3 regions of the Saccharospirillum sp. HFRX-2 genome follow, and region 3 is predicted to be linked to each of the others. Evidence: predicted binding sites of a transcription regulator. Region 3 holds the regulator's gene; each other region holds the start of a gene.
The links. The regulator FNR, encoded in region 3, switches genes on or off when oxygen is low (the NO sensors DNR and NnrR bind a similar motif). The targets are predictions, from matches to a motif close to TTGATNTANATCAA.
Positions count from the first base shown of each region.

Region 1: a site for FNR is predicted at 824-837, ahead of ABMA60_RS07105 (cytochrome ubiquinol oxidase subunit I). Genes of this name have one in related genera too.
Region 2: a site for FNR is predicted at 1,575-1,588, ahead of yegQ (tRNA 5-hydroxyuridine modification protein YegQ). Genes of this name have one in related genera too.

Region 1 covers NZ_JBEBMU010000002.1:116,294-118,564, reverse strand. The annotation lists gene ABMA60_RS07110 (hypothetical protein) at 1-686, opposite strand, end outside; gene ABMA60_RS07105 (cytochrome ubiquinol oxidase subunit I) at 937-2,271, shown strand, end outside.
Region 2 covers NZ_JBEBMU010000005.1:42,625-44,895, reverse strand. The annotation lists gene ABMA60_RS11785 (YfhL family 4Fe-4S dicluster ferredoxin) at 1-151, opposite strand, end outside; gene yegQ (tRNA 5-hydroxyuridine modification protein YegQ) at 151-1,494, opposite strand; gene ABMA60_RS11775 (hypothetical protein) at 1,660-2,163, shown strand; gene ABMA60_RS11770 (sigma-54-dependent transcriptional regulator) at 2,164-2,271, opposite strand, start outside.
Region 3 covers NZ_JBEBMU010000004.1:240,551-242,821, forward strand. The annotation lists gene ttcA (tRNA 2-thiocytidine(32) synthetase TtcA) at 1-745, shown strand, start outside; gene fnr (fumarate/nitrate reduction transcriptional regulator Fnr) at 860-1,600, shown strand; gene ccoM (cytochrome c oxidase subunit CcoM) at 1,708-1,854, shown strand; gene nudC (NAD(+) diphosphatase) at 1,809-2,271, opposite strand, start outside.

The sequences.
Region 1 (2,271 bases), on a different contig from region 3:
GACAGAGCGGTCCTGGGCACCAGGCTGGCGCGTTCTGACAGCTGCTTCTGCAAGGCCCCCAAGGTATTGAAATAGGTACCGTCTAAGCTCCTGCGATAACGATCCACTGGTGGTCCTGCGTCTTCAACAAATTCGCGGAAGCGGAAAATCTCGCTGAAATTATCCTTGGTCAGGTCCCAGGTGCCGGCCGGGCCGAGGACACTGCGGCTGATGTCGAGCATTTCCATGACGCCGTCACGATAAGCGGCCATGGCGTCGTCCAGACCCAGAGTCGAGGCCATGCTTTTAATAAAGCTTTTGTCTTCGTCGGTCAGCAGGTCACCCAGTACTACCGTTTCACCCTGGTCGTCCACACTGATGTCCCAGGACTCCCGTCTGAGCTCTGGTACAAATTCAGCCACCAGTTCTTCCAATTGCTCGGTCTTGGCCAAGGCTGCAGACGCCGGAAAACGCAACGGCCCAAGACCATATAGCATGGCATCCATTTTGGCCCTGCCATCCGCCGCCTTCTGTTCCAGCGTCGGATCTGGCGAGGCCGCCTCAATGGTGATTTCTGCCGTGGCGAAGTCGGCCAAATCGACTTCCGGTAATGGCGAACCTTCAATGATTTTATGGCGCGATGTGGTGGTTGCCGCCTGGTCTCCTTGAGCCGGAGCGATCGCCACATTATTAATGATCAGTGTCATACCCATCCCTCAGTTACACCCTTGCTTTTAAAGTTATCGGCGTAAGCGCCTTGAGGTTAAATCGGCAGGAGTCGCATCTGTCCGCTGGCGTCTCTGATCTTTCTTGATTCGCTGTCAGCCACGGCCTTTACTGCTTGTTGACTCAGGTCAAGATCCCTCCATGCCGGTTGCGCGATAGTTGCCATCGCAAAATCCGAACCGACCGGTCACCGTGCCGGCCACTCCATTCCCGGTCTCTGAGGATGTGACCATGAATGAAACCCTGATCGAGCTTTCCAGGCTGCAGTTCGCCCTGACAGCCATGTATCACTTTATCTTCGTGCCGCTGACCCTGGGCATGACCTTTATGTTGGCGATTATGGAGTCCGTCTATGTGATGACGGGCAAAACCATTTATCGCGACATGACCAAGTTCTGGGGCAAGCTGTTTGGTATCAACTTCGCGCTCGGTGTTGCCACCGGCATCACTATGGAATTCCAGTTCGGTATGAACTGGTCGTACTACTCGCACTACGTGGGTGATATTTTTGGCGCGCCACTGGCGATTGAAGGTTTGATGGCCTTCTTCCTGGAATCCACCTTTATCGGTCTGTTCTTCTTCGGCTGGGATCGACTGAGCCGTGTGCAGCATTTGGCCGTCACCTGGCTGGTTGCGCTGGGCTCCAACCTTTCAGCGTTGTGGATTCTGATCGCTAACGGCTGGATGCAATACCCCATCGGCAGCGCGTTGAACCTCGATACCATGCGCATGGAAATGCAGAGCTTTGCCGAGGTACTGCTGAACCCGGTCGCTCAGGTGAAATTCGTGCACACCGTCTCTGCCGGTTACGTCACCGCTGCCATCTTTGTGCTGGCGATTTCCGCTTATTATCTGTTGCGCAACCGCCACATTGCTTTCGCGCGGCGCTCGTTCGCCATTGCTGCAAGCTTTGGTCTGGCGTCTACGCTGTCGGTCATCATTCTCGGTGACGAAAGCGGTTACGAGCTGGGCGACGTGCAGCAAGTGAAACTGGCTGCGGTCGAAGCCGAATGGGAAACCGAACCCGCTCCGGCTGGCTTTACGCTGATCGGCTTCCCTAATGACGAAACCGAATCCACCGATTTCGCCATCAAGATTCCCTGGGTAATGGGCATCATCGCGACGCGTTCGTTGGATGAAGAAGTGGTCGGTCTGAAGGATCTCAAAGAGATTCACCGCGAGCGCATCATCAGCGGCGTCGACGCCTACGCGCTGCTCGATGAAGTCCGCGCCGGTACCGCAACGGACGAACAGCAAGCGGTGTTCGATGCCAACAAAGACGACCTCGGCTACGCCATGCTGCTGCAGCCATTTACCGACGACATCACCAAGCCATCGCAAGCGGCCATCGATAACGCCGTTGAATACAGCATCCCGAAAGTGGCACCGCTGTTCTGGAGCTTCCGCATCATGGTCGCCTCCGGTTTCCTGATGCTGGCGGTCTTCCTCTATGCCTTCTGGCTGAGTACCCGTCACCGCATCGCCAAGCCGCGCTGGTTCTTGAAAGTGGCGCTGTTCTCACTGCCGCTGCCGTGGATTGCCTGTGAAGCCGGTTGGTTTGTCGCT
Region 2 (2,271 bases), on a different contig from region 3:
GGCAGGTTGGTGTGTCGTAGAGCCCTTTGCATTCGGTGCATAATTGCGGATTAATTTCGTAGTGCAGTTCACCCAGACTGATGGCTTGGTTCGGACACTCTGGTTCGCACATATCGCAGTTGATGCAGCGCTCATTAATCAACAACGCCATCAGGCTGCACCCTGAGTTTGCGCCTTACGAGTTGTCTGGCCCGCTTTGAGGTTGCGCATCAGCAAGGCGTAATCTAAATCGATGTCTTCCGGCAACGAGATAAACACTCGGTGGCCACTGCCTTTGGCGTCATCAATCTCAGCGCCCTGAGCGTTGCGCATCACTCTGAGCGTGAAGGTGACATTGCCCTGGGGCGTCATCAGTTCCAGATTGTCGCCACTGCAGAATTTATTTTTAGCGATAACCTCAGCCCAGCCATCGCGACGCTCACCGCTGAACTCGCCAACGAACTGCTGCTGTTCGGACACCGAATGGCCGTAGTCGTAATTCTGATGAGCGTCATGTGAGTGACGGCGTAAAAAGCCTTCGGTATAACCGCGATGCGCTAGGTTTTCCAAGGTACTCATCAGGCTCTTATCAAAGGGCTTACCAGCAACCGCATCGTCGATGGCTTTACGGTAAACCTGAGCCGTACGCGCGCAGTAATAAAACGACTTAGTACGGCCTTCAATTTTTAACGAATGAACGCCCAGTTGTGTCAGTCGCTCAACGTGTTGCACCGCACGCAAGTCACGCGAATTAAAAATGTAGGTGCCGTGCTCATCTTCGAAGGCGGTCATTTTTTCATCGGGTCGGTTAGCCTCGGTGAGCAACACCGGCTCGCTGTGAATCGGGCCTTCACCCAAGGTTGGATTCACAACTTCCACCACCTGACCAACATCATCTTCCCGACCCGATTGAACCGAATAAGACCAGCGACAGGCGTTAGTACAGGTGCCCTGGTTCGGATCACGCCGGTTCATATAACCCGACAACAAACAGCGCCCGGAATAAGCCATGCACAGCGCGCCATGAACAAAGACTTCCAGTTCAATATCCGGACAGTGTTCGCGAATATCGGCAATTTCATCGAGCGATAATTCACGCGATAAAATTACCCGCTCAATGCCCTGCCAGGCCCAGAATTTAACCGCCGCCCAGTTCACCGCATTGGCCTGCACCGACAGATGAATCGGCATTTCCGGAAACACCTCGCGCACCATCATGATCAAACCCGGATCGGACATAATCAGCGCATCCGGCGCCATCTCAATCACCGGTTGCAAGTCACGGATAAAGGTCTTCAACTTGGCGTTATGGGGCTGAATATTGCACACCACATAAAACCGCTTACCCAGCGCATGGGCTTCATCGATGCCGATCTTCAGATTGGCGTGATCAAATTCATTATTGCGCACCCGCAAGCTGTAGCGCGGCTGACCGGCGTAAACCGCATCGGCGCCATAGGCGAAGGCGTAACGCATATTTTTCAGGCTGCCAGCGGGGGACAGGAGTTCAGGGATAAAGGTATTTTTTAACAGCACTGCTAGATCGACCGGAATATTAGACAATGCTATTTAACGCGAACGACCGGCTGGTCGTACTGATTTATATCAACCTTAGATTAGCTTGACCGCCGGTCTAAAACGCCGCTATGTTGCCAACAAGGCTGTAGCAGGGTTCGACCAATGATGAGCTTGTGGCAAAGACGTACTTTGGCGGTATTAACTCTTGGCGGTGCCTGCATAGGCATCGTATCGGTTTTACAAGTATTGATTTCCAATCGTAATCCCGTCATCTGGGCGGCACTGCTTCTATATTGTCTGTACTACTGTTGGGGAGTCTGGCTGGGTATAAAATTACTTGAACGAAACCCAAATGCACCCGCACGGCTTCGCCTGTTTTGGCTCTTTCAGGTGCCTTTCTTAAGCTCACCTTTTCTGGGGTATTTTATTTCTACCGGTTTTTACTTAACAACGACGGTGGGATGGGAACCTATCCGTTGGCTGGTGAATTTTCAACTGGGCAGCATTTTTAGTTTCTCGATCAACGACAGCAGCCAGAGCTATCTTATCGGTTGCAATATTTTCGCACTGGCCGTCGTTATTTGGTTAGCTAAAAAACTAAACAACTCAGTTGATAGCGATGATCTAACTCAGCCTGACGCCGATAACGAAAACAAGGCTGAATGATCAGTCTTTGAATTCAGATTTATCCAACCCATGCTTACGCATCTTGTCATACAGTGTCTTGCGTGCCAGACCCAAGCTCACCATGGTGTCCTTGATCGAACCCTGGTT
Region 3 (2,271 bases):
TTCCTACACCATGCTCGATATCCTGATCAGCCTGCAGCGCAGCGCCCCGGTCGACTTCAAGCTGGTGGCCGTCAATCTGGACCAGAAACAACCGGGTTTCCCGGAACACATCCTGCCGGAGTACCTGAAAAACCTGGGCGTGCCTTATCACATCCTGGAACGCGATACTTACAGCGTGGTTCAGGAAATGGTGCCCGAAGGTAAAACCACCTGTGGCATCTGTTCGCGGCTGCGGCGCAGCACGCTCTACGCCTTTGCTGACCAGATCGGCGCCACCAAGGTTGCCTTAGGCCACCATCGCGACGACATTCTGGAAACGCTGTTTCTGAACATGTTTCACGGCGGCAAGCTTAAAGCCATGCCCCCCAAGCTGTTGTCCGACAGTGGCACCAACGTGTTGATCCGGCCGTTGGCCTATTGCCGCGAAAGCGATATCGAGCAATACGCCATCGAGCGTGAATTCCCGATCATTCCATGCAACCTCTGTGGTTCGCAGGACAATCTGCAGCGTCAATCCATCAAAGCCATGCTGCGCGACTGGGAAAAACAGCATCCGGGCCGCGTCGAAAATATTTTTCGGTCCATCCAGAACATCGCACCGTCCCAACTGGCGGACCGTGAACAATTCGATTTTCTGTCGCTACAGGCGACGGGCATCCCATTAGCGCCGGTTAATGAGGGCAGTGAATACAGCCCAATGGCGCAAACCCGCGTCAATACCTGGGTTCCGTCGAACGACGATTGAGCCACAACCCTGTACAGCACGACGGTTTCGGCTAAGATGGCGAACAACAGATAATCGGCGTTCTACTCTGGCTGTAGGAAGGTGATTATCCCACCCTTGGACGGGAGAGAAACGATGTCGCTGACCACTCACTGCAGCAATTGCAGTCTGCATCCGTTGTGCCTGCCGCTGTCACTGAAAACCAGTGAAATGGACAAACTGGATGCGATCATCCGCCGTGGCCGACCGATCAAAAAAGGCGAGTTACTGTTTGCGCAGGGTGAACCTTTCAATTCGGTCTTTGCCGTACGGACCGGTACCGTTAAAACCTATACCCTGACTCAGGAAGGTGATGAACAGATCACCGGCTTCCATCTGGCCAGCGAACTGGTTGGCCTGGACGCCTACGACTCTCCGGTTTACCCAGCCACAGCCCGCGCCCTGGAAACCACCAACGTTTGTGAAATTCCGGTTGATCGTCTGGATGCGTTATCGGGCCAGTTGCCAGAGTTGCGTCGTCAACTGCTGCGTTTGATGGGTCGCGAACTGCGTGAAGACCAACAAATGATGTTGCTGCTGAGCAAGAAGAGCGCCGAAGAACGCATCGCCTCCTTCCTGCTCAACCTCGCTGCCCGCTTCCGCCGCCGGGGCTACTCCGGCACCCAGTTCCGGCTGACCATGGCGCGCAGCGACATTGCCAACTATCTGGGCATGGCGGTAGAGACCGTTAGCCGCGTATTCACCCGTTTCCAGCGCCAGGGCATCCTGGCCGATAGCAGCAGTGCGCGGGATATCGAAATCGTCGACCTGACTGCGCTGACCCAGATGGCCTCTCTGGCCGACTGCGAGCGCCTGGAACTGGGCATCAGCGCCTGAATTGATCTAGATCAACTGGCCGCCGGCGCGGCCTTGATCCACATCAATAGCCCCATCCCGACCTCCCCTAGACTGATACACATCCTCCAGTCCAAGGGGTTCCAACCATGTATTTCGACACTGTAGTTATCGCTGGCTTAGTCACTGTGGCTCTGATGTTCGCCTTCTTCGGCGGCATTGCTTGGTTCGTGCGTCAAGACTTACGCGCTCATCCGGAAAATGGCGCCTCAGCGGACGACCAGGAACGCCGGTAAGCCTCGATCATATAGCCGGCAATGGAAAAACCGGGCGGGAATTGCGGCAGCTGGTCGACGTGAAACCACTGCGCATCGGCAATTTCACCTGGTTCCGGAACGATGTCGCCACCGGCGTAGTCGGCCCAGAAGCCGAGCATCAACTGATGCGGGAACGGCCAGGTCTGGCTGCCCTGGTAGCGCAGATTGGTCACTTCGACGCCGACTTCCTCGCGGATTTCGCGGTGTACCGCCTGCTCCAGCGACTCACCAGTCTCGACAAAACCTGCCAGGGTGCTGTACCAGCCGGAACTGCGATGACGCACGCCCTGAGCCAGCAGCACTTCCGGCCCGCGGGTAATCAGTACAATGACGCAAGGGCTGACACGCGGGTAAAAGCGCAGCTTGCAGGGCTCACAGACCATGGCCGACTCGCCC